DNA from 3 places in the Bacillus xiamenensis genome. Region 2 is predicted to be linked to each of the others. Evidence: predicted binding sites of a transcription regulator. Region 2 holds the regulator's gene; each other region holds the start of a gene.
What was found. The regulator LexA, encoded in region 2, represses DNA repair genes until DNA is damaged. The targets are predictions, from matches to a motif close to CGAACATATGTTCG.
Positions count from the first base shown of each region.

Region 1 (10,523 bases), 630 kb from region 2:
GCCGAGTGCATTTTGAATCTCCATCGCTTTTTCAGGAGATAGGAACAGCTTATCTCCGTTTAAGTGATTTCGGAAGTGAACGCCTTCTTCTTCAATTTTTCTAAATTCACTCAAAGAAAATACCTGAAAGCCGCCTGAATCTGTTAGAATCGCTCGATCCCAGTTCATAAATTTGTGCAGGCCGCCTGCTTCTTTGACAATGTCATGCCCCGGGCGGAGCCATAGATGGTACGTATTGCTTAAAATGATGCCTGCATCCATTGCTTTTAATTCTTCAGGCGCCATTGTTTTCACTGTAGCCAGCGTACCAACTGGCATAAATACAGGTGTTTCAAAGGAGCCGTGCGGTGTATGAACGCGCCCAAGACGTGCCCCTGTTTGTTTGCATGATTTAATGAACTCATAACGTATCGGTAATTGCGACAAAAATGAGCCCTCCTGTCTTTGTTGATGTTATTGAATCAGCATGGCATCGCCAAAGCTGAAGAATCGGTATTCCTCTTTTACAGCCTCATTATACGCTTTTAGGACGTGCTCTCGTCCAGCTAATGCACTGACAAGCATAATTAATGACGATTTCGGCAGATGGAAATTCGTAATCATGCCATCAATGGCCTTAAATGTATAGCCTGGATAAATAAAGATCGACGTCCATCCGCTTGACGCTTTGAATTCACCATCATAGGCACTTGCAATGGTTTCAAGTGTTCTTGTCGATGTTGTTCCGACTGAAATAATCCGCCCGCCTTCTTTGCGCACGCGATTAAGCTCTTCAGCCGTTTCTTCATTCATTTCATAAAATTCTGCGTGCATTTCATGTTCTTCGATGCGTTCAGTACTGACCGGACGAAATGTACCAAGCCCCACGTGCAAGGTGATAAAAGCAATATGCACACCTTTTGCTTTTAGCGCATCCAGCAGCTCGGTTGTAAAGTGAAGGCCAGCAGTAGGAGCAGCAGCTGAACCAACCTCTTTCGAGTATACTGTTTGATAGCGCTCACGATCATCAAGCTGCTCTTTAATATATGGAGGTAGCGGCATTTCTCCTAGAGATTCAAGCACTTCATAAAAAATGCCTGTATACTGAAACTCGACTTTTCTTCCGCCATGCTCCAGTTCCTCTGTACACACCGCTTTTAGCCGTCCATCACCAAACGTAACGACCGTTCCTTTTTTCACACGTTTTGCTGGTTTTACGAGCGTTTCCCATTTGTCTCCTTCTTCTTGCTTTAAAAGAAGAAGCTCAACTTTGGCACCTGTATCCTCTTTCGTCCCAAACAGACGCGCAGGTAAAACGCGTGTATTGTTTAAAACGAGACAATCTCCCTTTTGAAAATAATCTGTGATTTGTGAAAATGTATCATGTGTGATCGCACCCGTTTGTTTATTTAAGACCATCAGTCTTGATGCGTCTCGTTTTTCAAGCGGGACTTGCGCAATCAATCTTTCTGGTAAATCAAAATCAAATAGTTCTAGCTTCATTTCCTTCACCTATTCTGTAGTTAACTAGTTAACGTTATTTCATCCGTCCAAAGACATTGAGTAAAATGGTTAGTACGATGCTAATGACAATGCATGTAATAACGGGAAAAAAGAACGTTACGTTTCCTTTTTTCACAAAAATATCACCTGGCAGCTTCCCAACCAATTGAAATACTAAACCTGCGGCAAAAAGGACACCACCTAAAATCATCAACATTTTAGGGAATTCAGTCACGAATCGGAACCTCCATATGAAAATGTTCATACGCTTCTCTTGTGACGACCCGCCCTCTTGGTGTTCTTTGCAAGAAACCAATTTGCAGTAAATACGGTTCGTACACATCTTCAATCGTATGTGATTCTTCTCCAATTGTCGCTGAGATCGTATCAAGTCCAACAGGACCGCCTCTAAATTTTTCGATCATACTTAAAAGCAGCTTGTGATCGATATGATCGAGTCCAAGCCTGTCAACTTGCAGACGCTCAAGGGCATCTTCTGCAATGTCTTGTGTGATGGCATGATTTCCAAGCACCTGCGCAAAATCTCTTACTCTTCTGAGCAGCCGATTGGCGACCCTCGGCGTTCCTCTAGATCGTCTTGCAATCTCTTCAGCTGAGCGAATGTCGATCCCAATCTCAAACAACTCGGCTGTTCTTACCACAATGTCAGCCAAATCTCTTTGCTCATAGTATTCCAATCTTGCATGTACCCCAAACCTGTCACGAAGCGGCGCTGTTAAAAGCCCGACACGGGTCGTTGCCCCTACAAGAGTAAATGGCGGTAAGTCAAGCCGGACAGAGCGTGCTGTATCTCCTTTTCCAATCACGATATCTAGACAAAAATCCTCCATCGCTGGGTATAGCACTTCCTCTATTGAGCGCTGCAAGCGATGAATTTCATCAATAAACAGAACATCGCCAGGTTCAAGAGATGTCAAGATCGCCGCCAAATCTCCAGGACGCTCAATGGCAGGTCCAGACGTTGTACGCAGCTGAACATTCATTTCGTTGGCAATAATCGACGCTAGCGTTGTTTTTCCGAGTCCAGGCGGTCCATATAAAAGGACGTGATCCAGCGTTTCCTGCCGCATTCGGGCAGCTTCAATAAACACGCTAAGATTATCTTTTACTTTTTGCTGGCCAATATATTGGCTAAGCGTCTGTGGCCGCAGACTTTGCTCAATGGCTGATTCATGGTTGTCTGCTTCAGTTGAGACGAGCCGTTCATCCATGAGACATCACCCTATTTCAACATTTTTTGTAAAGCTTTTTTCACATATTGATCGGTTGTGAGATTCTTTTCTTCTTTTAATAAAGGGAGAACCTTTTTGATTTCGCGATCACCGTATCCAAGGACACTTAAAGCCTCAAGCGCTTCATCTAATGCAGTTTGCTGCGTTTCGACCTGAATATGATCCTCGTGGGTAAATAAGTTTCCAATCATTTCTGGCACCACATCTGCGAGCTTTCCTTTTAGATCCAGAATGATCTGACGTGCTGTTTTTTTGCCAACACCAGGGAATTTAATGAGAAAAGCTTCATCCTCACGTTCTATCGCTGAAATGACAGCGCCAGGATCACCGGAAGCAAGGATCGCAAGCGCGCCTTTTGGTCCAATCCCTGTGACATTTAACAGTTTTGTGAACAACGCTTTTTCTTCTCGTGTTTGGAATCCATATAACGAAAACGCGTCTTCCTTTATGTAATGATACGTATAAATCGTTTCTTGTTTTGTTACTTGATAGATAAACGGGTTTGGGGTATAGACTTGATATCCCACGCCGCCGTTTTCAATGACAACATATTGCGGGCACACATAATCAATGGTCCCTTTTACAAACTCTATCACCGTTTTCACCTCTTTGACTGTTCTCCATTGTAACATAAATCGAAGAGAAAACCGCAATAAAAGTTAACATACGTTCGCTCAGTCCGTCTTTACGATGTAACCCACGAAAAACAGCTTGCGGTCATCACACCAGCAAGCTGTCACATCATTAAAAGGATCTTTCATGTCGGTAAGGTTTCATGACTTCAAGCACATGCTCAAATTCATCTTTTGTTCGAAACGGAATGCCTTGCTCAAGCTGCTCCTCCACATGGCTTTCTAAACGGGACGTATCAATTTGAAAAAAGAGATGAATAGGCTCCGCCCAGCCGTCAGGCCTTCCATGAAACGTAGAAATCAAACCATCCTCAGATAATCCAATATATCCATTTGCTTTACTTAATGGGGATATATCATCAATTTGCTTTCTAAAAAGGGCAAAATCCTCTCGCTGTTCTACCAATGTCCAGCCTTTATACTGCGCCCAAAATGTATCTTTGTCTTCTAATGATGCTTGGTGTCTTTCAATGCTCACATCGCCGTCTAGATAGACTTTTTCAAGCTGAACGTTGATGGTTTTTGACTCTTTTTGCAAGTGTTCTTTTGCTTCCATATCCGCAGCGAAAAAAAGCACACTTGTCATGATAAGTCCTGTAACGAAATATTTCATCTTCACTTTCACTATTTACACCTCTTTAGAACATGAGATCGATGCATGACATATGTAGTTTGACCCATTTTTCTAAACATTAACCAAATCGATAAACCTGACACATATGAAGACTCTTTCATTGTATCCTTCATTCGTAAATGTTATGTTTTATACAACCCTGTTCTACCGAATGACACGGTTTTTTCATCATTCGTTTTTCAGCCGCATAAACTGAAACCAAAGAAGGTGAAGTCAATGTCAGATGTCAAAAGATTAGCCGAGTCGATTCAGTATCATGAAGAAAAACGTTTTAATAAGCTCGCCTTCAAACCGGCAGAGCTTGAGCTGTGCGGCAAAGGAAGAAGTGCCTATGTATTTTCATACAAAAAAGACGGCAAGAACATGGCGTTAAAAGTCTTTTTTCCTTCTTATGAAAACATTGCCCGCAAAGAGGCTGCGATATACGCAAAACTTTCCGGTTCCTCATACTATCCTGAGATTTATGAATCTGGGGATCGATATATTTTAATGGAATATATTAAAGGCCATACATTCTATGAATGCCTGACAAAGGGAATTCCCATCAATAAACAAATGATTGAACAGGTAGATGATGCGTTAGAGGAAGCACGCGAGAAGGGATTAAATCCTTCTGATATCCATCTACGAAATCTAATTTTAACAAAAGAAGGACGCGTCAAGGTTATTGACGTTGCCCGCTTCACGCAAACGAAAACATGTCATCAGTGGGATGATTTAAAAGCCGCTTATGTCTATTATCAAAAGCCCTTTTTCCCTAAAAAAGCGCCTCGTCTATGGCTTGAAGTGATCGCCTATTTATATAAAAAGAACTGGCTGTCCCGGGGTCAGCTGAACAACCGAAATGATTTCTCTGCATAATGAAAGCCGCTCGAATGAAGAGCGGCTTTTCTGTTTTATTCTGTTTCTACATGGATGCTATTTACATTCAATAAGTTAATGATGTCGTCGTTTAGCTTAAACCAATGATTGGCTTCCTCGATTTTTTTATACACATCATAGGTAGCTGGACGTTTCAGCTCGAAATCAAGCACTTCCCCATTGTTCATATGAAATGTTACCTTAAATACTTTCATCATAAGATCACCTTCCACTCTGTCTTGTTCGCTAACCGAACCGGTCAGCTCCTTTCATTCATTCTCTATTTAACTCGTTTCCCCTGCTTCTTTCCTTCTAAACACAAGAAGTTTAAATGTTGTTTAAAATCGCACAAAAATGCGGAGCAAGACATTCATGTAGCAGGAGAAAAAGTGAATAAATCATTCGCAAAAACATTCCGAAACGGGCTGCTTGTAGCGGTATCCCCTGGAAACCTTGTCTTCTGGGTATCTGTGTTTGGCGCTGTACTGGCAGATGCTTATACAAAAACAGATTCATCTGAATTTATATTGGCTGCCGCCGGCATTCTGGCAGGGATTCTTCTTCATGACATCGGTCTTCTCACGATTGTATCCTTAACGAGAAAAGTGATGAATCGCACGATGATCAAGTGGACATCCATGATTGCTGGTATTTTATTACTCGGATTTGGCTGTTATTTCTTTTACGAATTTTATATAGGGATTAAGGTTTATTTTTAAGAAAAGGCTAAAGTTCGTGATGAACTTTAGCCTTTTTGATTCCTCAAACTATCGGGTCATGCCTGTTTGGCCTGTTTCAAATTGTGTTCTTCTCATATCTCTGAAGCGTGTAAATGCTCCTTCATCTTTAATGACTTGGACAGCTCTTCCATCCGCATAACGAGTCGCTGCTTCTTCTACTTGTGATACACCCTCTGACGTCAAGCGCCCATCTGTTTTGAGAGCAATATACACATTTTCATCCGTCACCATGACTTGTGAATCTGTCACATGGTTCATTTTGTTCACTCGGTTGGCGATTTTTCTTGAACGCTGAATGTTCTCTTGTTTATCGTAGCCAGAGAACGACATTTGGTTATGATAGTTCATATCTCCATGACTGTAGCGTCCATCTCCACCAGTAAGCGGCATTCTCACTTGATCCTGTGTAGGACGTGAACGATAATCAACATTCGTTGTATTTCTTCCGTTCATTCCGTCCATGAGCTCAGCAACTGGTCCTTGATGATCTTGGCCGTTGTTTGCTGTCCGCTGATTTGAATGGTAACCAACCGGCTGACCTGATTGATTATGACGTGTATCTACACCAGCATTGTGATTTGTACCACAAGCAGTTAATCCAATAGGAAGAAGCACTAATGCGATTGTTTTTTGCCATTTTTGTCTCAAACGAAAAACCCCCTGTACAAATTGAATCTTATGAGCACGAAACAGGCTCTGTTTTAGGATGTACAGTTAAGGAGAAAAACAAGCTGTCATTTATAAGCAAAAAAAGGAACGATTGAGATCGTCCCTTCTGTCATTAATCTTCTTCGTCTTCTTCTGGTCTTGCGAATACAGATTGATTAGGATACGGCTGCATGTAAGGCTGAGCTGGATAAGCGCCCATTTGACCATAAGGAACAGGAGTTGGATAATGTCCAGGCCATGGCTGATGATGGTGCTTCATGCCATCATCACATCCGCAGTCTTCCTTACCATATGCTTCATTTGAAGCGTTTGGATAAAAGCCTTGATTGGCGTTCGCATTTGCGCCTGCATTTGGATGCATATGGTGGTGCCAGTGATGCCCGTCGTTTGCATGATGCTCATGATTTTCACCGTAATAGGCTGGCGCTTGATACGCAGGATAATACGGCTGAGCTGGGTAAGGATACGGCATCATATGATGATGATAATACGGCTGAACCGGATAACAAAGACCAGATCCCGGTAAAATAGGAGAAGCCGGCACCATTTGCTGCGGGTATGGATACATCGCCGGCATGTAATGACCATGACCATAATAAGGATCATATGGATCATGATGATGCTGATGCTGATGCTCTTTATTTTCAGCCATCCCTCCTACGGCTGCCCCTCCAACATTCGGCATTTGCGGGAAATTAGGAAGGTTTGGGTAATTGCTATGCTCCATATCTTTTCCCTCCTCTTTTTGATGTGGAATATGAATGAATGGATCATATCCCTTTGCCACGTCTTCTTTTAAATGACCCTTATTTTCATGATGAAAATGATCCTTGTGATCTTTGTGGTCCTTTTTCTCATGTACGTGATCTTTTTTCTCATGATGTTCTTTTTTGGGAGGAGGCGAGAATGGCTGGTAGAGATTGGTCTGATAATAGTTCACATCGACTTGCGGAAAAACTGGCTGCTCGATCTTTGGAACTGGCGGCACATAAGGTACTGGTTCATTTGGCTTTTCCTTCGGCTTCGTATCTTGAACTTGCACGACATCCTTTGGCTTTTCTTTTACATACGGGTGTTCTTTCGCTTTTGGCATTTCTTTTGCTTTGTGATGATCGGTTTTCACGGGAACACCACTAGATGGAATTTTGATTTTCATTCCAGGCATGATCAAATCTGGATTACTGAGCTGTGAATTAAGTTTTTTCAATTCTTGAAAGTCGACTCCGTACTTCTTTGAAATTTTCCAAAGGGAGTCTCCTTTTTGCACAATATGAATTTTCAACGTTTTCCCCTCCTATGCAAAACGTGAACGTAGCGGTTATGTCAGAAGTACAATATGTTTCAACATAAATTTATGCCTATTTACAAGCCAATATGATAAAAACTTGTTTTCTCATAGGAGGGGCTGATTCATTATTGAATGGTGAGCATTTTATTTAATGCAAGCAAAGCGTCTTTGGTCATGTCTTCATTGACCTGAATCAAACCGACAGGCTCACCCTTTTCAATGCTTTCTAGTGCCCATAACAAATGAGGCAGATCAATACGGTTCATGGTTAAACATGGACACATATCTGGGTTGAGTGATTCAATTTGTTTGTCAGGATGCTGGTCTATGATGCGTTTCACTAAATTCATTTCTGTCCCTATGGCCCACTTGCTTCCTGCTGGCGCCTGCTTGATTGTGTCAATAATAAATTTTGTTGAACCAGCTAGATCAGAAGCCTTTACCACCTCATGCATGCACTCTGGATGGACAAGGATTTGAATGTCACGATCTCTTTTTCGCGTTTCTTCAATATTCCGAATGGTAAATTTCTCATGAACGGAGCAGTGCCCTTTCCATAAAATCATTTTGATCCGATGAAGCGGATGATCAGTGATGAGCTTTTCTTCTATTTGATCCCAGACAGCCATTTCTTCTAGCGGAATCCCTAAATCATAGGCCGTATTACGCCCTAAATGCTGGTCAGGGAGAAAAAGAATCCGCTCTTTTTGCGTGAGCGCCCACTCCAGTACTTTTTTAGCATTTGAAGAAGTGACAGTCGCCCCGCCATGCTTGCCGACAAATGCTTTAATATCAGCTGTTGAGTTTACATAAGTAAGCGGGAGTATCGTATCGCCAAACAGGTCAGTGAGCTGATCCCATGCGCTGTCTGTTTGTTTCATGTTCGCCATATCTGCCATTGAACAGCCTGCTCTCATATCTGGCAATATGACATGCTGATTCTTTTTTGACAGCATATCTGCCGTTTCCGCCATAAAATGAACGCCGCAGAACACAATGTATTCTGCCTCTTGATTATCAGCTGCGATTTGCGCCAGCTGCAATGAATCACCTGTGGCATCTGCAAACTGGATCACCTCATCCTTTTGATAATGATGACCCGGTATAAAAAGCTTTGATCCAAAATTTCGTTTAATGTCTAACACACGCTGCTTCATTTCTTCATAAGAGCGGTGCTTATATTCATCTGGCATCATCGTTGTGTGTTGTGCCGCAAATACATCAAGCATGGACATGAGTCGTTCCCCCTTTATGACTGAATTCCATATTCATACTAAAATCAAATGATGGAGCAGAATGTGTCAGAAAGCCAAGTGAAATAAGGTCTACACCTGTCCCCCGGTAGCTTGGTAGCGTCTCTAACGTGATGCCACCTGATGCCTCTGTCAAAATGGTTTCAGGTGTCATCTGTTTAAACCGTTTCACTTCATCCGGAGAGCAGTTATCAAACATGATGACATCTGCTTTGGCGTCAATGGCTTCCAGTAGCTGTGCTTCGGATTCAATTTCCACTTCAATTTTCACCATATGACCGGCGTATGCTCTAGCTTTCTCTACAGCTTCACGGATAGAGCCACATGCGGCAATATGATTATCTTTAATCATCACACCATCTGATAAGCCGAAGCGATGATTCTTTCCGCCTCCGACTTTCACTGCGTATTTCTCTAACATGCGCAAACCGGGTGTCGTCTTTCTCGTATCACAAATCGTAATAGATGGATCAGCTAATCGCTCTACTGCTTCATGAGTGAGAGTTGCGATACCTGTCATTCTCTGAAGTATATTCAAAATAACCCGTTCCCCTTTTAGCAGGTCGTTGACAGGGCCGCTTATTTCTGCCAGTACAGCCCCTTTATGAATCCAATCGCCTTCCTGAAAAAACAGCACAGTTTCAATCTGTTCATTCAAAAGCTCGTATCCCATCTCAATGACTTGTGATCCTGCCAATACGCCGGATTGTTTCGCAATGATGTAAGCTGTTCCTTTCTTATCTTCAAAGATGGCATCAGCGGATACATCTCCAAAGCCAATATCTTCTGTTAAAAAATGTGTAAGCATCTGTTTTAACTGTAAACGTTCCATTTGGCACCAATCCTTTCATTTTTGATGATGTGAATTTGCCCTTGTTCATGTACTATCTGTTTCCCCTGCCACAAAGCATCATGGCGCTTTGGATAATCCTTGCGATAATGACCGCCCCTGCTTTCTGTCCGGAGTAATGCCGATTTGGCAATGCAACTGGCTAATGCCCATTGATTGCTTAATTCGATTTGCTCATTTGTGATATTCTTCACATTAGTTTGCTGAAAAGAGACATGTTCTAATTCATGAAGCAAGGTCTGTAAGCCTTTTTCATCTCTCACAATGGCGGCATATGCTGTCATCCATTGTCTGAGCTGAGCCTCTGACATAGCCGGGACAGACCATATTTCTTGTATTGAAAGAGATGGGATGGTTTCTTGGTGAACGGCCAATTGCTCGATACGCCGAGCCGCTTTGCTGCCTAAAACGAGACCTTCCAAAAGAGAATTACTTGCCAATCGATTGGCGCCGTGTAAACCTGTACAGGCCGCTTCACCGATGGCAAAAAGCGATGGAACTGTTGTTTCTCCATGTTCATTGACCTTGATTCCGCCCATTAAAAAGTGCATACCGGGTGAAACAGGCAGCCGGCCGCTTGCCGTATCGACTCCAGCACGCTGACACATCGCATCAATCGCTGGAAACCGTGCAGAAAAATGCGGAATATCCTGTATGTTGAGATCAATAGAATGACCTAGCTGCTGCTCATGGAAAATGGTTCTTGCCACGACATCTCTAGGAGCTAAATCACCAAGTGGGTGAATACCTTTCATGATCCGTCTGCCCGATTCATCTTCTAAATAGGCACCCTCTCCCCTGACTGCCTCTGATACGAGACCGACTGCTTTACCAGCAATCGTCAGAAGGGTCGGATGGAAT
Region 1 covers NZ_CP017786.1:2,924,477-2,934,999, reverse strand. Annotated here, with positions in the region: gene tgt (tRNA guanosine(34) transglycosylase Tgt) at 1-426, opposite strand, end outside; gene queA (tRNA preQ1(34) S-adenosylmethionine ribosyltransferase-isomerase QueA) at 454-1,482, opposite strand; gene BK049_RS14915 (DUF2905 domain-containing protein) at 1,517-1,717, opposite strand; gene ruvB (Holliday junction branch migration DNA helicase RuvB) at 1,710-2,714, opposite strand; gene ruvA (Holliday junction branch migration protein RuvA) at 2,726-3,331, opposite strand; gene BK049_RS14900 (BofC C-terminal domain-containing protein) at 3,480-3,980, opposite strand; gene BK049_RS14895 (serine/threonine protein kinase) at 4,218-4,862, shown strand; gene BK049_RS14890 (hypothetical protein) at 4,898-5,080, opposite strand; partial or broken gene BK049_RS14885 (LysE family transporter) at 5,207-5,581, shown strand; gene BK049_RS14880 (YhcN/YlaJ family sporulation lipoprotein) at 5,630-6,250, opposite strand; gene safA (SafA/ExsA family spore coat assembly protein) at 6,384-7,553, opposite strand; gene nadA (quinolinate synthase NadA) at 7,685-8,794, opposite strand; gene nadC (carboxylating nicotinate-nucleotide diphosphorylase) at 8,781-9,644, opposite strand; gene nadB (L-aspartate oxidase) at 9,626-10,523, opposite strand, start outside.
Region 1: ruvA (Holliday junction branch migration protein RuvA) is a predicted target of LexA. The motif match lies at 3,395-3,408, and genes of this name have one in related genera.

Region 2 (10,523 bases):
TTTAACAGCTTTTATAAGGAAAACCAGCATCCATTTATCGAAAGCATGCTGAAAGGTTTAAACGAAGCGATGGATCAATCGAGCCGATTGCCGATCGCAGATAAATTAATGATCAAAAGAAGAAAAGAATTTGAGCAAAATGTCGATTTTATGAAGCAGTTAGTAGATGACATAATTAGAGAACGGAAAACACAAGATCAAACAGGCGATGATTTGCTGTCCCTCATGCTGAACGCAAAGGATCCTGAAACAGGTGAGCGTCTATCAGATGAAAATATCCGTTATCAAATCATTACCTTTTTAATAGCAGGTCATGAAACAACAAGCGGACTTTTGTCATTTGCGATTTATTTCTTACTCAAGAATCCAGACAAATTAAAAAAAGCCGTACAAGAAGCGGACGACGTGCTGCAAGACGGGCTGCCGTCATTTAAGCAGATGCAAAAGCTTAGCTATACGCGTATGGTCTTAAATGAAGCACTGCGCCTCTGGCCAACTGCACCTTCTTTCTCCCTTTATGCGAAAGAAGACACAGTGATTGGAGGAAAATATCCGATTGCAAAAAATCAAAGTGTCAGCGTGCTGCTTCCTAAATTACATCGGGATCAAGCGGTTTGGGGAGAGGATGCAGAAGAATTCAAGCCCGAACGCTTTATGCATCCTGAAACGATTCCGCAGCATGCCTATAAACCGTTCGGAAATGGGCAGCGAGCATGTATTGGGATGCAATTCGCACTTCATGAAGCGACGATGGTTCTAGCGATGGTCCTGCACAACCTTGAATTGATTGATCATACGTCGTATGAACTGGATTTAAAAGAATCCCTAACCATTAAGCCGAAAGATTTTAAAATAAAAGTGCGGCCAAGAAAGCAGCAATTCTTTATGGCGCCTCCGAAAGAAGAACCGAAAAAAAGCACCGCATCTGCTGCATCAAAGGTAGCAAGTCATGGGACGCCGCTACTCATCTTGTATGGATCAAATCTTGGCACAGCAAAGCAGATGGCAAACGAATTTGCTGAAGACGGACAAGCAAAAGGGTTTGACGTGACAACTGCACCACTTGATGATTATACCGGAAAGTTACCAGAGTCAGGCGCTGTCTTAATAGTAACGGCTTCATACAACGGCCATCCGCCTGACGATGCGAAACAATTTGTGGATTGGGTGACGCAGGATGAGGAGCAGGATCTATCAAACGTGACATTTGCAGTCTTTGGGTGCGGGGATCGAAATTGGGCAAGTACGTATCAGCGCATCCCTCGTCTGATTGATGAAGCACTTGAAAGAAAAGGAGCAAAGCGTCTGACTAATATAGGCGAAGGCGATGCAGGCGGTGATATGGATGAAGATAAAGAAATCTTCCAGAAGACGGTCTTTGAAGACCTTGCAAAAGAATTCGATTTAACCTTGCAAGAGAAAAGTCAGGAAAGTCCAGACCTATCAGTTGTCTATACGAATGAGCTGGTCGAACGTCCTGTGGCAAAAACATATGGTGCTTTTTCAGCTGTTGTATTGAAAAATCGTGAATTACAATCTGAACAAAGCGCTCGTCAAACAAGGCATATTGAACTTCAATTACCTGAAGGCAAACCATATAAAGAAGGAGATCATATCGGGATCGTGCCGAAAAATAGTGCCGCACTCGTTCAGCGTGTGACCAATCGTTTTAAACTAGATCCTCAGCAGCACATCATGCTCTCTTCTGCAAAAGAAGCAAGTCACTTGCCGTTAAATCAGCCAATTCAAATCAGAGAATTACTGGCTTCACATGTAGAGCTTCAAGAGCCTGCGACACGTACCCAGCTAAGAGAGCTTGCAAAATATACGGTTTGCCCGCCTCACCGTATTGAGCTTGAACAGATGGCAGGAGAAATCTATCAAGAAGCTGTATTAAAGAAGCGTGTGACCATGCTGGATTTAATAGAACAATATGAAGCATGCGAACTGCCCTTTCATCATTTCCTAGCCCTTTTACCAGGCCTAAAGCCGCGTTATTACTCAATTTCCAGCTCGCCAAAGGTAGATGAAAAGCGGCTCAGTATCACTGTAGCTGTTGTAAAAGGCAAAGCATGGAGCGGGCGCGGAGAATACGCAGGTGTCGCATCAAACTATTTATGCGGCCTCCAAGAAGGAGAAGAAGTGGCCTGCTTCCTGCATCAAGCTCAAGGAGGGTTCGAATTGCCGCCTTCCCCTGAAATACCGATGATCATGATCGGGCCAGGAACAGGAATCGCTCCTTTTAGAGGGTTTATCCAGGCAAGGGGAGAGTGGCATAATGAAGGGAAGCAGCTAGGTGAAGCTCATCTTTATTTTGGCTGCCGTCATCCTCATGAAGATGATCTGTATTATGACGAAATGCAGCTTGCAGCACAAAAAGGACTTGTCACCATCCACCGTGCTTATTCTCGTTACGAGGAGCATAAAGTGTACGTTCAGCACTTAATCAAAAAGGATGGCGTCAAGCTTATTGAATGGCTTGACCAAGGTGCCTATCTGTATATTTGCGGGGATGGAAAAGTCATGGCACCAGACGTAGAAGCTGCGCTGATTGACCTGTACATGACGGTGAAACAGTGTGAGAAAGACACAGCTGAGCAATGGCTGACTTCTCTTGAGAAAGACAATAGGTATGTAAAAGATGTATGGAGCTGACAAACAGTGAAGCCGCCAAATTGGCGGTTTTTTCTGTTTTGATAGATCGATTGCTAGAATGGATAGTTGGAAGATACAAAACACCTCATCGTCGGAGTTCATCATGCGGGTTATTCAAAAGCGACAGCTGCTTTTTTAGAATTTATCAACTATGCGAAAGCGTAATAAAAAAAGTTTCTTTTTTTATTCATCACTTTTTCATATTTAGAAGCTATGCTAAATGAAATAAATGAAAAAGAAAGAAGAGATATGAGTGAAAATTAGAAAAATAGATAGCATATTGATCATCATTTTACTTATTGCAGCGTTTCTCTACACTTATCAAATTTGGCAGAATGATAGTGCCAATCAATATTATTTAGCCGCTGTCAAAAGTATGTCCAAAAGCTTCCATCACTTTTTTTACGCTTCATTTGATGCATCTGGATTCGTATCAATTGATAAACCACCCGTCGTTTTATGGATTCAAACCATTAGCGCACTTATTTTTGGCTTTCATACATGGAGTGTGATTTTGCCGCAGGCGCTTGCTGGCATTGGTTCGGTTCTTCTTCTTTATATCATGATAAAACCGGTCTTTGGTCAAGGGGCTGCAAGGGTGTCAGCGGCAGTCATGGCTCTCACGCCAATTGCGGCAGCAGTTAGCAGAACCAACAATATAGACAGTATGCTCGTTTTCACATTACTCGCTGGTGCTTATTTCTTAATGCGTGCTGTCAAAAGCGGGAAGCTTCGCTGGCTAATCATGGCCTTCGTTTTAATCGGCATTGGGTTTAATATGAAGATGCTCCAAGCATATATGGTTCTTCCAGCATTTATTTTCTATTATGTTATCGCTGCTCGCGTACCGCTAAAAAAGAAAATATTATCTCTCCTGTGCTCACTGGTAGTACTTGCTTGCGTGTCTTTATCTTGGGCAGTTACTGTTGACATGACGTCTGAAAGTCAACGTCCATATGTGGGAAGCAGTCAAACGAATTCTGTGTTAGAGCTTGCCTTTGGTTATAACGGCACGGAGCGTTTACTTGGACAGACAACTGGCAAATCCTTTGGTGAGATGAATCAGCAAGCAGGTGCTATGATGCCAGACGGTTCAGGGGTAGGTGGAACGTCAGACGATCAATCAAATAGGAATCAGCAACCACCATCACAGAATCAAATGATGCCACCTCATCAGGGGGGAGCTGGTGGAACTCCGCCGGGCAATACTGTTAGTGGTCAAAGTATGAATATGTATGGAACTGGGAATCCAGGTGTATTCCGTTTATTTCAATCTGCATTGTCAGGACAAATCAGCTGGATGCTGCCGTTCGCCTTATTTGGACTGTTAGGAATGATCATCAGCTGGTGGAGGGACCGGAAATCTCAAGTAAATGAATGGAAAGTAAATGAATGGAAAGTAAATGAATGGAAACAAACGTTATTTTGGACAGCATGGTTGATTCCTGCTGCTGGATTCTTTAGTGTTGCTAGTTTTTTCCACCACTATTATCTCATTATGCTTGCCCCGCCAATTGCGGCACTATGCGGTATAGGAGCCAAGAAGATGGGTGAGTTATTTACGTCACAAAAAGGAATATCCGCTTATCTGCTTCCAGCGGCCATCGCCGTTACAGGTATTTTCCAAGGATATATTTTGAGCAATTATACGACACAAATAAGCAGTGTCTGGATGTATACAATTGCGATTGCAGGTGTGAGTATCGCCATCTTATTGCTCATGTATAAAGAAAAACAATTGATCAAAAAACGGTTGATGATCATCGCAATGACAACCTTATTGCTGATTCCTGGTTTTTGGTCTGCAACGCCTATCATATATGGAGGGAACAGTGTTCTTCCTGAGGCCGGTGTTCAGCTGGCTAGTTCAAATGGAGGGAATATGTTTACATCTAGCGTTGATCAGGATCTACTCACTTATTTAAAGGCTCATCAAACAGGTGAAACGTATTTATTTGCGACGCTGACGACTGTTACCGCAGCGCCATATATCATTGACGAAGATGAAAATGTGATGGCTCTAGGCGGATTTAATGGGACGGATCCCATTTTGACTGTAAAGAAATTAAAAACACTTATTCAACAAGGGAAAGTGAAATACTTTTTATTACAAGACAATCAGTCATCAGGTAACAGCGATTTGGTCAGCTGGATCAAATCACATGGTACAGCCATCTCATCAGAAGAGTATAAGGACCAATCCTCATCCACTACAGAGGGGATGCCCTCTGGCATGAAAGGCATGTCTTCACAAAATGAAACATTATATAGAGTAGATGGAATATCCTAAATGATGCAAGGCGAATGATTTCTCAATCATTCGCCTTTTCTTATGGTTCAATTGATCGGCAGGCAGCTTCAGTTCATCTTTTTCACATGTCAACACTCAGCCACTCATACATTTAAAATGACTCATTTCCTTCAAGTCACGATCATTTCTTTAGAAGAAGTATGAGGAGGTCACGAGCTTTTGATGATGAGAAGAGGCTGGATTGCTGCTGTCGTCCTATGTTTTGTGATAGGGATAGGTGCGTTATTAGGTGGGGCTGGTGAGAATCAGGCGGCAAAGGGTGCAGATCGATATGATCATGTCATTCAATTTCCAATGGAACGATATCCTGAAACAGGCGGTCACATTCAAGAAGCGATTCGGAAAGGGCATTCAGATGTGTGTACGATTGACCGAAACGGGGCAGATGCCCGCAGGCAAGAATCGTTAAAAGGAATTCCTACTAAACCTGGCTTTGACCGGGATGAATGGCCGATGGCGGTTTGTCTTGAAGGTGGAAAAGGTGCAAGCGTTCAATATGTCAGTCCATCAGATAATAGAGGAGCTGGCTCATGGGTCGGACATCAAATTAGCGGATATCCTGACGGGAAAAGAATTTTATTTATCGTGAAATAAACTTCGGCAAGAGGCTCTCGGCGAGGGGCCTTTTTTGTTTACAATCAGAGCGTATTCGAGTTAGCAAGGACAAAAGATTCAGTGGTACAATCAATCTAAGATACAAAGACTGACAAGAAGAAAATGTGAAGGGAACAATGCTTATGGAAAAGAACCGTGCATTATACGATTTTTTCATGGAACATGCAGAAGAACTGACTGAGACATGGTATGAATCCATTGAGGATGATGATCCAGAATCGATTTATCGTTCAACGGATTCCAGCATCATAGCAGAGCTAAAACGACAAAATCAAGATTATTATCAGCATTTTATACGCGCTCTTATTGAAGACAAGTCGTATTTACATACGAAGTTTAAAAAATGGTCTGAAGACTTAGCAAGTGACCCGAAGCATTTAAATACGCCATTAGATTATGTCGTCAGAGAATATATGTCCAATCAAAGAGTGGTCCTTCATTATTTAAAAAAATTTATTAAACAGTATCAAGGTGATATTGATATTGACCGAATCTTTTATTGGTATGATTTAATATCCGAGGCGTTTAACATGTCCATTCATGTGTTCATCCAACAATATGTGAAAAATACAACCAAAAAGCTCGTTGCACAAAGAGAAATGATTTATGAGCTGAGTTCTCCTGTGATTGTGTTAAAAAGCCATATTGCCCTTTTGCCTTTAGTAGGTGACATTGACACAGCAAGAGCAAAGATCATATTAGAAAACACATTAAAACAATGTTCGCAAAAAGGTGTTCAGCATTTGTGCATTGATTTATCTGGTGTCGTTATTATTGATACAATGGTCGCACATCAAATTTTTGATCTTGTCACGTCACTGCGGTTAATCGGGGTTGAAACGACTATTTCGGGCATCAGACCAGAAATTGCTCAAACAGCTGTGCAGCTCGGACTTCCTTTTAATGAATTTCAAACGGCATCATCACTTGCTCACGCCTTAAACCAGATGACCGAATTTTCACCAATATAAAAACCAGGCCTGTTAAAAGGGCCTGGTTTTCTTTAGATCACAGCATCAATTTTTGTTACTTTCCAATTATTTTCTACTTTTTCATAAGTGACAGTGCGTTTTACTGTGCGACCATCAAGGGTTGGGACTGTGAATTCGTATGTGCGGATTGTATTTTTCTTAGACACAAGTTTTGGTGTTGCCTTATCCCAATCGAGCATGTTGTCTCCGTCACCGACTGGAACAGCCATTTTACCATTATGAACAATGAACTGATAGTCTTTTAAACCATAAGTGATGGCTTCTTTTGTGAAAACTTGAGATAGATAGTCGTTTAATTTTTTCTTTGTATCTAATGTTTTAGACAGGTAGTTGTAAGTCATGTCTTTATAAGTAAATGATTTTAATTTGTAATCTGAATGTTCATTAATATTGTAGCCTGACATAGCACTCCAAAAGTGTTCTCTTGCATCAAGGGCAATATGTAACGCTTCTTTATTTGTCAGAGTGGCAGTTTTTTTGGAAGCGGCTAGTGTTGTTGTTTGTAAAGAGATCATCAGCATAATAGCGGTTAATAAAACAAATAATTTTTTCAAGGCGATTGCCTCCTTTTCTCAATGAAAACTTCTTATGTTACAAATGTTACAATAATTACATCGATATTACAAGAGTGAAACAAAAATGTTTTTTTATTTCTTTTCTTTCTACTTATATAACGTTTGAGGGAGACATAAAGTTTTCATTTTCTTATTTTTTATGGCTCATTATTATATAACCGTTCTAAAGAAGAACAAAACGTCTTTTGGAAAGATTTCGATTTGAATCCTCGACACTCTTTTTTTATGTATGACATATACTGTCGTGATGAATGTCTAAGAAAGTGGTGTTTAGTATGTATAATCCATATGAAGGTGTGTGGAATGGGAACTCATATGATCGGCAGGTACAAAGCTTGCCGTCGTTTCCTATTCCTCAAGTTGGAGGATTTCCCGGCTTACCAATCGGAGGAGGAGGGACTGGGCCAGGGCAAGGTTCAGGCGGGCAATCCATTCCGCCAGCTCCGCCGCAGCATATCATCTCGCAGTATCAGCAAGCAGTCTCTCAGCCCCAAAGTATGCAGCCGCTTATTGCAGGACAAAGTGTAGGCGGGGGCCCGCAAACTGTTCAATTTGCGGCGGGATGTAATAGAAGATGGACCATTGTATTCCTTAGAAACGGCCAAGTATTTTTAATGTATGTCATTTCCTCGCAACCTTTTGGCCGTACAACAGGCTTTATCTGGCCAAACTTTACATTTGGTTCCTTCCCAAGCTCAAGTATTCTTGCTTACTCTTGCTCATAAAAAGAAAGCCGGTTCTCATCAGCAGTTGATGAAATACCGGCTTTTTTTAATGAATGTTTCTAAATACGCCAATCACTTTACCTAGTATACTCACATTCTGTAAAATAATTGGTTCCATTGAAGGGTTCTCGGGCTGTAATCTAAAGTGCGTATCTTCTTTATAAAAACGTTTCACTGTTGCTTCATCTTCCTCTGTCATAGCCACGACAATATCGCCATTGTTGGCGGTACTTTGCTGACGCACAATGACATAGTCCTTGTCCAAAATACCTGCATCAATCATACTTTCTCCCATAATTTCAAGCATAAATACTTGTTCATCTGGTGCTGCAAAAGTTTCTGGAAGAGGGAAGTATTCTTCTACATTCTCAACAGCCGTAATAGGCAGGCCTGCTGTGACTTTTCCGATGACTGGGACGTTCATTACAGCGCTCTTTGGAATATTCATTTCTTCTTCATCTAGTACTTCTATCGCTCTAGGCTTCGTTGGGTCTCTTCTAATTAGACCTTTTGTTTCTAGTCTAGCTAAGTGTCCATGGACGGTTGAGCTAGATGCTAGACCAACAGCTTCACCAATTTCACGAACGGATGGGGGATAGCCCTTGCTTTTTACTTCTTCTTTGATGAATGTCAGGATATCGAGTTGTCTTTTTGATAGCTTCGTCATCTTTTGCACCTCAAAACGTCAATTTTAAAGAAATTATAGCATGTTTTTCCTAACAGTACAAACATAGGTTCGAAAAAAACGTTTGACAGAAACGTTTGTTCGTATCTATAATGAGTGATAGAAAGAGCGAACACATATTCTGTTAGGAGAGATGACATTATGAGGTTAAAGGAATCGATTATTTTTATTGGGCTATTCTCGTTCATCGTTGGTATATTTCTCTCACTTATTGCGGTCACAAGCCATAATGATTCAAATCAATATGTTAAAATAGAGGTTCAATCAGGTGATACTCTTTGGGGATTAGCTGATCAAGTGAGTGACAGCAAATCAATCGATAAAAATGCTTTTATTGACTGGGTAACTGAACACAATGATCTTGCTTCAACTGACATCCAGCCTGGGGACATTCTTGTGATTCCAGTCAAAAAAGAGCACCCGGTTGTATATCAACTTGCAACAGTACAGTAGAAAGGCCGATTGAAGACATGAACGCATTGATTTATGCGAGAGTGAGCACTGTTAAAGAAGAACAGGAAACCTCGCTGAAAAGACAAGAAGAAGAACTGCTGGCTTTAGCTGCTTTACATAAGATGAATGTGGTCAAAGTCATTAAAGAAAAAGCAAGCGGATATGATCTTGATCGTGATGGTGTTTTTGACATGCTTGCTGCACTGAAAGAACAAGCAATAGATGCTGTTCTCATTCAAGATGAGACACGCCTTGGAAGAGGGCAGGCGAAAATCGCACTTCTTCATTGTCTTTTTAAAGAGAAGGTCAAGGTGTATAGCGTTTTTCATAGAGGAGAGCTTGAGCTTTCAGAAGCAGATGAGATGGTCATTGAAATTGTAGGCGTTGTGGAAGAATACCAGCGGAGAATTCATAACCTGAAAATTAAGCGGGGGATGAAAAAGGCTATTGAGCGCGGATATCAGCCTGAACTGAATTTGAAACACCAAGATCAGGCACCTGGCCGCGAGCGTATTGAAGTACCGATATCAGAAATTGTTCGATTAAGAAAAAACAAAATGACATTCGCTGAAATTGCAGTGACACTACAGGCACTTGGTTTTGACATATCAAAAGCAACCGTGCATAGAAGGTATCAAGAATACGAAAAAGGAATGACGACGTGAAGCGTGAATTGTTGTAAAAATGAATGATATTTAGTAGTATGTAGGGAAAATGCTTTAAAGGAGTTTGTCATGATTTCTAAAGAACAGCTTGCAAGAATAAATGCACTTTCAAAAAAGTCAAAAGAAGCCGGTTTGTCGGACGCTGAAAAAACAGAGCAAAAGCATTTAAGAGAGGAATATTTAAAAGCTTTTCGTTCTTCTATGAAAAATACACTCAAAACCGTAAAAATCGTTGATCCAGAAGGAAACGATGTTACACCAGAAAAATTAAAGAGAGAAAGAGATCGTAATCTTCATTAAGGTGATGATTTCTTGATTTTTGAAAAGATGGGAAAAAGATTCTCATCTTTTTTCATATTTGCATAAGTTTTTAGGTGATCGATAAACTAAATGTGACAAAATCCTTCTTTTTCAGCGTGAAATAGTTGTGAAAAAAGGACAGTAGATTTATGATAATGGTGTACACAAGATACGGAAGGGGATTTATATGGAAACGATTGAATTGAAATCTATTGCAACAATACGTACTCTCTCCATAGACGCGATTGAAAAAGCGAATTCCGGTCACCCTGGAATGCCTATGGGTGCTGCACCAATGGCATACGCTTTATGGACGAATCACTTAAACGTAAGTCCGCAAAATCCAAATTGGTTTAACAGAGACCGTTTTGTGTTATCTGCGGGACATGGTTCTATGCTTTTATACAGCATGCTTCATTTAAGCGGATACAACCTAAGTATTGAAGATTTAAAACAATTCCGTCAATGGGGCAGCAAGACACCTGGACATCCTGAATTTGGACACACAGAGGGCGTAGATGCGACAACAGGTCCTTTAGGACAAGGG
Region 2 covers NZ_CP017786.1:3,555,912-3,566,434, reverse strand. Annotated here, with positions in the region: gene BK049_RS18240 (bifunctional cytochrome P450/NADPH--P450 reductase) at 1-2,655, shown strand, start outside; gene BK049_RS18235 (glycosyltransferase family 39 protein) at 2,909-4,945, shown strand; gene BK049_RS18230 (NucA/NucB deoxyribonuclease domain-containing protein) at 5,126-5,560, shown strand; gene BK049_RS18225 (STAS domain-containing protein) at 5,704-6,552, shown strand; gene BK049_RS18220 (IseA DL-endopeptidase inhibitor family protein) at 6,585-7,127, opposite strand; gene BK049_RS18215 (hypothetical protein) at 7,424-7,873, shown strand; gene lexA (transcriptional repressor LexA) at 7,920-8,540, opposite strand; gene yneA (cell division suppressor protein YneA) at 8,700-9,011, shown strand; gene BK049_RS18200 (YneB family resolvase-like protein) at 9,029-9,676, shown strand; gene BK049_RS18195 (DUF896 domain-containing protein) at 9,746-9,976, shown strand; gene tkt (transketolase) at 10,164-10,523, shown strand, end outside.

Region 3 (10,523 bases), 340 kb from region 2:
CAGTTTTGCTTGGTCTTGCTTAGTCTTTTTCACTTTGCCTCTCTCCTTTTGCCTTAGTGTATCATCCGTTTTATTTGCTGAGCAAGAGTCACGCCAATCTCCCAACATGTGGTATGATCATCATAGAAGAACTTCGGAAAGGAAGAATCAGCTTGAAGAAGAAATGGATCGTTATACTTGCTTTGATATTATTTCCACTCACTGCAATCGGTATTTTTTTCACTAATAAAATGATGTATATTCGTAGATTAACGGACGAAGAGCTCATCAAACGAGAATCAGATGAAGGGCATTATCATCACGAGGAATTTCAACAGCTTCAAAAAGAGAAAGTTTGTATTCCTTCAGCATTTGGTTATGATCTTCATGGCTATTTTGTGCCGCTTCCACATACAACCCGCACCATCGTGCTTTGCCACGGCGTCACAGTCAGTCTGATCAATTCCGTTAAGTATATGAAATTATTCCAAAAGCTCGGATGGAATGTGATGCTTTATGATCATAGAAGACACGGAATGAGCGGCGGAAAAACGACTAGTTATGGATTTTATGAAAAAGAAGATTTAGCTCAGGTGGTAAAGTGGCTGAGACAAAGACTCGGGGAAAGTGCCATCATTGGTATACACGGAGAATCAATGGGCGCAGTCACGACCTTACTATATGCTGCAAAACCGGAAGCAAGCGCCAATTTTTACATAGCTGATTGTCCTTTTGCTTCTTTTCAGGATCAGCTTGTGTATCGATTAAAAACGGATTTTCGACTTTCAGGTCAATGGATTCTTCCATTAAGTGATCTAGTGTTAAAATGGCGGGACGGATATCGCATCAGGCAGGTGTCCCCTCTTGATGTGATTGACAAGGTGAAAGAACCTGTTCTTTTTATCCATAGCCTTTATGACGACTATATTCCCTGTGAGCAAAGTCAGCAGTTATATGCACGAAAAAAGGGTGATAAACGGCTATTTATTGCGCCTCATGGTGCGCATGCGATGTCCTATAGTGAAAATAAGGAAGCATATGAACAAGAGGTTCAGGCATTTCTTCAAACATTTAAACTCAATGAAAATGAAAGAGGAGAATGAACAGCGGTTCGTCTCCTCTTTTTAGCTAACTTATGCGATAGTCACCACTGTTGTATGGTGTCTGCCCGCCAGCTCCATATGGCTCTCTTCCGATTGCTGCTGACTCATGACCGATAACCCTGCAGTTGCTGCCAATAAAAGAACTATCAAACTCATTTTCATATAAATGACCTCCATTTTGAATTTTTGATATAGCTTGAATTTTCCTTTCGTAATACCGGGTAGATACTTCAAATAATCCAAGCTCATTATAATAATGAGCTGCATCAAGTGCCAATTCCTCAATATCCGGGTACAAGCGCTTGTCCTCCAACAAATCTAATGTATCGTCTATGATTTTTATTTCTGCATCAACGTATAATGCTTTTAAAAACTGAAATTTGCAGATGTAAATTTCATCTTCTAATTCACAGGCTTTCATAATACCTTGTTGATAGAGGGTTAACGACTCTTCTATTCTTTTTTGTTTAAACAGGATTTGTGTCAGCATAAATAGTGGGTCTAGAGAGCGATTTAGATGGGTTAAATTCTCCTTTTCAAACACTTCAAGAGAGTCTTTGAGATAACGACTTGCTGCGGCAAGATCGTTCATTTGGTAATAGCAGTTACCTAAGTTGAAAAGGGCCGAACCTATGACTCGAGGGTTTCCAATTGAGCGTGCTCGCTTTAGAGCATTTTTAAAGTAGGGTAATGCATGTTCATAGCATTTCAAATCATCATAGTTTGCACCGATGACAAATTCACAGTGGATGATTCTCAGCGTGTACGTTCTGTAGGCAGCGTACGTATCTAACGCTTGCAAAGCATAGTGCATCGAAAAGTGGGTTTGTTTCATGTGGTAGTATATTTCTGCTAATTTAAAATAAAATTCTGCTCTTTCTATATCATCTGATATGAGATTGAGCTTTTTTTCTGCGGAACGGTAATAAGCAATAGCGCTCAAATAGTTTCTCTGTTCAAATTCAAACATTCCTGTAAAAAAATGAACATAGTATTCAAGCATGTCCGTTAATTTTGTTTGCGAATGTTCGATCGTTTCTAAAAGCTTCTTAATTTCTTCATCATTCGAAGCTTTCTTTGCCGGTTCAAAATATTCAAGCATCACTTTATGGCGAAAATCCATCAGCTGGTAAAAAAGCAGCAAGTTTTGATCCTGCTCCATCTCAAGGATTTCCTGCTCGATCTCGGCCTTCAGTTTCTCTGCCTTCATGACATGAAATCCGCAAATCTGTCTATACCATTCGTTTATTTTGATTCCAACCTGAGGCGATGACAGCTTGAGCTTCAATTCACCTTAGCACCTCCCTTCTCATATACGATACATGTTGTATTCTATCATATTTCCACGAATGGAAGAAATATGAAATGTCGTTTTTCGTAAAGTTTTCGGTATCCCGCAATAAACGCTTCCATTGCCTATTTTTCGGCATTTATAGCCTCTATTTATTCATTTCCATTTTTCTCATTTTGTCGAAATGGTTGTTAAAACCTGCTTTTTATCGTTTGAAAAGATCATTTTTCAAGTTAGACAGCTCTGCTGTTTGATGAGATGATGATGACACGAAAAAAATCCCCTCCAAGTATTGTGTAAGAGCCAAGATATTTTCTTGGGCTTTTACACCATCTGCTTAGAGGGGATCATATCAACAACAAAAGGCTTTTTATAAGACATCTGTTACTTGATCCATATTCTCTTTGATCCAATTGACAGCTAATTCAAGCGTTGGAAATTCTTCTGTTTTAAATGTGACTTCATCTTGAAGAAGCCAGACGTCCTTTTTCACTGAATCCATTCCACCAATTGACCAGTGCAAAAGGCTATAAGGATGATTATTATTTAAAAACGACACCCACGTTTTGTTTTGTGCCGTGTTTTGTATCACTTTCAGCTTTTGATCCACTACTTTTCCACCTTACTTTACAAGTATACCCATTCTCGGGCTGAGTATTTGTTGAGGACTTTTCAACATAAGTGTATTGGCTTTTTCATTAAAATCAATCGTCATTTCCTCGTCAAAAAACACCTTTTGTGCTGTGTGTATATATAGGTGAAATGGTTGATTATGCTTGAGCTGTTCCCACTCACCTGTTCTTTCGCTTGTCAGCCAAATCATTGGTACACCGCTTACTGCACAGCCGCATCCATCTGAATCATAGCGAAGGAGCAGTTCTTTTGTTTTATGCTCTGCTTGCCTTTTTGTAAGAAAGGCTGCTGCTGGTTCCGTTATATGAATATACATGACGAACATCCTTTTTTCATTGATTGTTACATTGTAACATATCAGCCATCAATTAAACATGTTCGCGCCCTTGCCAGTGAATGCTTTAGATGATCTTGTTCTATGTAATGGTCATTCTCTTGCCTGATTGTTTGTTTCAAGCTGCTTTGACCAATTGAACGCCTCTTGCTCAATTTCTTTAATGATCGCATTTTTTCCGTTTATATAGCTTGCCATATCCTCTGGGTGTGCTTTCGCTAATTGGCGCTTTTTGTCTGCATAGTCCTTGGCACGACCTGGTGCTGCTCTTAAATAATCACGGAACACTAAATGTCTTTTTACATCCTCATGTCCAGCTTCATAGGCGTGAATGTGATGTGATCGCTGTAAGCCGCCTTTTCTAAAAAAACGTCTTCCTTTGAGTCCGTTTTCTCCTAGCGGTTCATAACCAAGCTCACTAAACAGATGACTGCATTCATCTAACTTGCTGATCTGTTTCACCTCTAGCAGAATATCAATAATAGGCTTTGCGGCCATTCCTTTAATCGACGTACTGCCAATATGGTGACCATCTCCCCAGTTGTCACCCACTGCCTTCTTCAGTTTGTCTAGCTCATGATGAAATTGTTCTTGCCAGCTCGTTTCATATTCAACCACTTCCACCTTCCGAAGCATTGAACGTTCCATCTTTATTAACATGAGATTGTTTTCTACTTGCAAACGGGCCGTTTGTTTAAACCCGAGTTTTTCATAGAGCCGGATCGCTGGTCTATTTGCTTCCGCCGTTGTGAGCTCGATTGGCAGATGATGCTCGATAATAGCCTGCATCAACTCTGTTCCAATCCCTTGATGGACACCATGAGGATGCACAGCTAACCGGCTGAGAACGACCCGGTCCTCATGCATTTCATATGAAGCGATCCCTAACAAAGAGCCTTCTTTTTCAAACCCTATGAATATCTCATTTGCATCCATTACATCTTTAACTATTTCTTTTAAGGGCGGTAAATCTTGATAGCCAATTTGCTCTGCCTCCATCTGATATGCGGCCAATTGGATGTGTAATATCTGTTTTGCTTGTTCCTTATTTTTTTGATCCAGCTGGATGATCATTTTTTCACCTCCAGCTTCTTCATAAATAACACACGGTCTTCATGAATTCCATCGTAATCTGAAAAGACAGAGATGCCATCTACTGTTTTATCTCCCTTTTCTATCTGAAAACCGAGTTTTGTATGGTAAGCAATGGAGACTTTATTAACAGGAGCTGTGACGGCCTTAATCGTTGTTCTCCCTTCCTTTTCAGCCGCTTCATAAAAAGCTTGATAGAGGATTTTGCCTATTTTTAATTTACGGTGATCGGGATGTACGCCAACAAAATGAATATAGGCTTCATCCGGATGAGATTGCGATAAAAAACCAACTAAAAAACCGATCAGTTCTCCTTTTTCGACGACGACAAAACTTGTTTGCTGGAAATGTTCAAAAAATAGCTTTGGCAATTTTGCACGCAAATCTCTGCCTCCCCACCAGCTTTGGATGACGGATGTGACTGCGTAAAAATCCGACGGCTTCACTTGGCGTATCATGATGGCCTCGCCCCTTTTCTCATTTTGTCTTTTCTTATTCGAATCGTTTTTTTCACAAAAAAGAGATTGTTTCAATAGTCTACCTGTCTGATCAGATGGTTGTAAAGACAGTGTGCCAGCCTTTTTTCAGTTTAACTTTGTTGGTTCTTCGTCTTTCAGCCGCCATCTCCTTTTAAATCTTCACACTTATTTCAAAAAGTTCACTTTTTGTGCGAAAGTTTCTTTCTTTGGTTATGTTAAGATGAACCCTATAGGAAATGTGACAAATGTTTATTGGAGATGATCATGTTGGTTTGGGTTGTTATTTCACTTGTTGTGTTTAGTCTTTTAAAGCTGCTTGTCACCTCGCTGCCTTCTGGTGTGGTCGAACGCCTGCTGAGTCGTTATGCGGTTCATGCAAAAGTAACAAGTGAGCAAACAAATATTACTTTTCAAGGTCGTTCGCTTGATGAGCAGCGAGCATCTGAAGTCATTCAACACTTTAATGACGCGATCTTTATTGAACGCTACTATATTTATCCTGGTGATGAGGAGCGTTTTCTTCATCCAAATGAAGGGCCGGCGCCGCTTACGATGCAAACAAAGCTTGGTAAGCACGATGTCACCCTTTATCTGTTCCATTATGATGACCATGTGGACGTGGTTCGGCAGTTTACACATAAGCCAAAGAAAAAGCTTACGGCTTACCGTTTGCGTTCTGAACCGCTCCAAACTTTCCACAGCCTGGCACATGCTTAACAATCGTTGCAGCAGACGAGACGAAGTGTTAATCACTTCGTCTTTTTTGTATGGACAGCTTTTGAATGATTTACCAGTATGAATTTCACCTCATGTTGTTTACAATAGATATAGAACATATGTTCTAAGAGGTGAAGTACAATGAATGAACGAGCGATTCTGCTTGTGGATATGCAGTCATTTTATGCATCAGTAGAAAAGGTGGAGGCGCCTCATTTAGAGAATGTGCCGCTCATTGTCTCTGGAGATCCAGAGCGAAGAAGCGGAGTCGTCCTGGCAGCCTGCCCTCTCGCTAAGAAACGTGGCGTACAAAATGCATCAAGGTTATGGGAAGCACAGGAGAAATGTCCTGAAGCAGTGGTTGTACGTCCACGTATGCAGCGCTATCTCGATGTCTCTGTCATGATTACAGAACTGCTTGAACAATACACAGACCTTGTCGAGCCATATTCCATTGATGAACAGTTTCTTGATATTACAGGCAGTCTTACACTATTCGGCTCTCCGCGCGAGATCGCTCAACATATACAAACAACGATTATGAACCAGACTGGCATTTACGCACGTGTGGGCATCGGCCCTAACAAAGTGCTCGCTAAAATGGCCTGTGACCATTTTGCCAAAAAAAACACATCCGGCATCTATGAACTGAGTGCCGACCGAGTTGCTGCTGATTTATGGCCGCTCCCGATTGGGAAATTATTTGGCGTTGGCAAACGAATGGAACATCATTTAAAACGAATGGGCATTAGTACCATTGGGACACTTGCTGCTTATCCGTTGGACCGGTTAAAAAAACGCTGGGGAATCAATGGGGAGCTCCTGCAGCGAACAGCTTTAGGACACGATCCCTCACCAGTCACTATTCACACACATGATCAGCAAAAAGCCGTTGGACATCATATGACCCTTCCCCATGATTACGCGTCTTTTGAGGACATCAAAGTCGCTCTTCTTGAATTGAGTGAGGAAGTGGCTAGACGGGCACGTTTTAAGCATTATCTTGGTCAAACGGTGTCTGTTGGTGTAAGAGGAGCTGATTTTTCACATCCAACAGGATTTCATCGACAAATCAAGCTTCATTCACCTACACAGTACGGCACAGATATTGCAGAGGCTGCGATTCAGCTATGCCAGCAGCACTGGGATGGTCAGCCCATTCGCAGTGTAGGTATCACCCTCTCACAGCTGCGGCCTGACAGCCACTATCAGCTGACTTTATTTGATCACCATTTGAAGAAAGATCGACTCAGCAAAGTATTTGATGCGATCCATTTGAAGTATGGACCTGCGGCACTACTGCATGCTTCGTCACTGACAAGTGCTGGCCAGGCATATCACCGCGCCGAAAAAATTGGCGGGCATTACAAATAACGGAGGCGAACAACCATGAATCCCAATAAATTAACACCTGGATACAACATCATGTGGGAATCAAGCCGAATGATGCTGCCAGAGCACCGGGAGCAGCTTCTTGCTCAAAAACGAAAGAAACAGGAATACACGTCTCTTCCGCTCAGCTCCGATCAGCTAGAGGAAATGAATTTTTTGATCACACAGTCTATTACAGAGGATCAAGCGATTTGCGTGACGTATGTCGCATCAGGCATGAAAGCACAGTTTTGGGGCTGGGTCAAAGCCATTCATTATGAAACGCGGCGCATGAAAATGGTGAATGACGAAGATGTGCTAAGCCTTTCCTTAGAGCAAATTATCGCCATTGATCTCGATTGATTTCTCGTAAAATGAGCAGACGAATCAGTGGAGCATTGTCCGCTTCCCTTTCCTACAAAGCCCTTGCTCATCAAGGTTTTTATGCACCAGCAGCACGACATATCCTCTCCCATTCACTGGGGGATTCGAGCTTCTCTGCCATATGACGGATGTCTCCTCCATCAAATTGTGTATTTAATTTGCACAATTTTTCATGTATGATTGGAACATCTTACAAACGCAGGGGAGACGCAGCATGAAAAATAATTTACGCACTTTACATCCACTTAGTTGGACGATCATCATCGGCACGATATTTGGCCGAATGGCGACGTCCATGAGCATTCCTTTTTTGGCCGTTTATTTGACACAAGTCAAAGGCGCCTCAGCCTCTTCAGCTGGGTTAATCATTGCCGTCAGCTCTCTTATTGGGATCGTTGCGAGCTTTTATGGCGGCTATATTTCTGACCGAATCGGCAGAAAAAAGGTGATGCTTTTATCCATCTTTGGTTGGACACTTGTCTTTGTTGGCTTCGCGTTTGCAGATGCCATTTGGGTCTTCTTTTTTATGAATGCTTTAAATGGACTGTGCCGGGCGCTGTTTGAGCCAACATCTAAGGCGCTCTTATCAGATGTGACCCCCGCAAGCATTCGGTTGTTTGTCTTTAATTTACGGTATACGGCCATTAACATTGGTGTCATCTTCGGCCCGCTGCTTGGTTTATATCTCGGGTCATCAAAAACAACATTTCCATTTCTCGTTGCTGCCTTCATTTACTTTTTATACGGATTCACGCTGGCATGGCAATTTCAAAAGCATCCCGTTGCTGCTCCAGAAAACACCAAACAAATCAGTGTCAAAAAAGCCCTTTCTATTATCCAGAAAGATACGGTCTTTAGCATCATCCTCATCGGTGTGACTTTATGTTCGTTCGGATATTCACATCTAAGCTCAACACTGCCTCAATATTTATCGGCATCCCCTATGATTGAGGATGGCCCTAAGCTATTTGGGTATCTTTTATCCTTAAACGCAGTTGTTGTCATTGTCGTTCAGTACCCGCTGATTATGATCGCCAAGCGCTACTCGACCATTTTGTCGTTGACTACTGGGAATATTCTTCTAGCAGGCAGTTTGTTTGCCATTGCTTTTTCACAAAGTCTTGGTGCGCTTGCTCTCATCATTGTCGTGTTTACGATTGGTGAAGTTCTGCTATTTGCGATGATGGATCTTTTTGTGGACAATATTGCCAAACCTGAAGTGAAAGGATCGTACTTCGGCGCAATGGGGTTTTCTCAGCTCGGCAGCGTCGTCGGACCGTTTGCCGGAGGATTGTGTATTGACTTATTTGGCGCAGCCCATCCCCTTTCCATTTTTTCAGTCTTGGCGATTGTCACCGTTGCAGGCGTCCCGTTCTTACTCATCGGATACTACCGCCTAAAAAAACGAACGGCCGCTGCCGTGGCTGTGAAAGTAAGCGGAGGTCATTAAAAAAACCGCTCTCTTGTGTGAGCGGTTGATCTTTATACCCGGCGGATAGCAATCTCCTCCACCTTATGCTGGTCGCCTTTTTTTAATATGAGGTCAGCCCGATACTTTGTCGGCAAAATATTTTCATATAAGTTCGGCCGGTTCACTGTATTCCAAATCGTACTTGCCATCTGATCCGCTTCTTCATCCGTCAAATCCTTGTATTGATGAAAGAAGGATTCAGGGTCTTGGAAGGCTGTTTCCCGCAACAAGCGAAACCGCTCTTTATACCAAGATTGAATTTGTGTTTCAGCGGCGTCCACATAAATCGAAAAATCAAAGAAATCGGATACAAACACGCGTGGTTCATCCTTCAGATCATCCAGCGCTGGGGATTGCAGCACATTGATTCCTTCAATGATGACAATATCTGCATCCTCCACTGTTTCGTAAACCCCTTCCAGCCGGTCATAGGTAAGATGTGAATACACAGGTGCATGCACAGTTTGTTTACCTGATTTCAGTTCATTTAAAAACGAAAGAAGCGCTTTGACATCATAGCTTTCTGGGAATCCTTTCTTTTCCATCAGTCCTCGATCCTTTAACTCTTTTTGAGGATACAAAAAGCCATCCGTTGTTACGAGACTCACCTTCAGCCCATCTCCAAGCCTTGATAAAAGTGTTTCAATGATACGTGCAGTCGTGCTTTTCCCAACAGCCACACTTCCAGCAATCCCAATTAAAAAGGGAATTTTGGCATGGTGCGGGTAGTTTAAAAAAGCATTCACATGCTGATTTTTTTGTTTTTCTGCAAAGACATGTAATGTCAGAAAACGAATAAGCGGTATGTAAATATCTCGAACTTCTTCTAGCGATAAGTAGTCGTTTAATCCTTGAAGCGCTCTCACTTCTTCTTCTGAAACAGATACCGGCATATATTCTCCAAGAGCGGCCCAGGCCTCTCTCGTATGGCGTGTATATAGTGTATTAAAATCAAGCCGTTCGTCAGTCAAAATCTTTCCCACCAATCTTCACTAAACTCATAACCAAAAAGACGATAATCCGATTGTAGCTTAAAATGAAGGCGCTGTCTTTATTTTTCAACGAAAGTTTGCTTCTTTTGCGAAAAAAAGCATTAAATAAAGGAAAATGAGGGTAAATAAGAGTATGCAGTTTGATAGATAGAAGGGAGCACACCAAATGAAATATGTGATGATTGGCGGAGATGCAGCAGGAATGAGCTGCGCTATGCAAATATATAGAGAGGATCCAGACGCACACATTGTTGCTTTTGAAAAAGGAGAGATTTTCTCATATGGACAGTGCGGACTCCCCTACTTGATCGGCGGTCTCATTGATCATCACAGGAAACTCATCGCACGCAGCGCCGAAACCTTTCGTGACAAATATGGAATTGATGCTAGAGGCTTACACGAAGTGACCTCGATTGACCCGAAGAAAAAAACGGTGTCAGGTCTTCACACAAAAACAAAAGAGCCATTTACAGAAAGCTATGACCGGCTCTTGATCGCAACGGGAGCAAGCCCCGTCACACTTGATCTAAACACCCATTCATTAGAAGGTGTTCACGTATTAAAAACAATCCCGCATGCCTTGTCTATTTTAAACAATCTAAAAAAAGACGTCACACATATCACGATCATTGGTGGAGGATATATCGGTTTAGAAATGGCTGAAAATTTAAAAGCGC
Region 3 covers NZ_CP017786.1:3,212,054-3,222,576, reverse strand. Annotated here, with positions in the region: partial or broken gene BK049_RS16455 (YqkE family protein) at 1-33, opposite strand, end outside; gene BK049_RS16450 (alpha/beta hydrolase) at 114-1,082, shown strand; gene BK049_RS16445 (response regulator aspartate phosphatase) at 1,108-2,370, opposite strand; gene BK049_RS16440 (YqkC family protein) at 2,744-2,983, opposite strand; gene BK049_RS16435 (iron-sulfur cluster biosynthesis family protein) at 2,996-3,322, opposite strand; gene BK049_RS16430 (GNAT family N-acetyltransferase) at 3,434-4,414, opposite strand; gene BK049_RS16425 (GNAT family N-acetyltransferase) at 4,411-4,965, opposite strand; gene BK049_RS16420 (YfmQ family protein) at 5,179-5,628, shown strand; gene BK049_RS16415 (DNA polymerase IV) at 5,770-7,002, shown strand; gene BK049_RS16410 (YolD-like family protein) at 7,018-7,362, shown strand; gene BK049_RS16405 (MDR family MFS transporter) at 7,598-8,833, shown strand; gene coaA (type I pantothenate kinase) at 8,866-9,825, opposite strand; gene BK049_RS16395 (CoA-disulfide reductase) at 10,013-10,523, shown strand, end outside.
Region 3: BK049_RS16415 (DNA polymerase IV) is a predicted target of LexA. The motif match lies at 5,741-5,754, and genes of this name have one in related genera.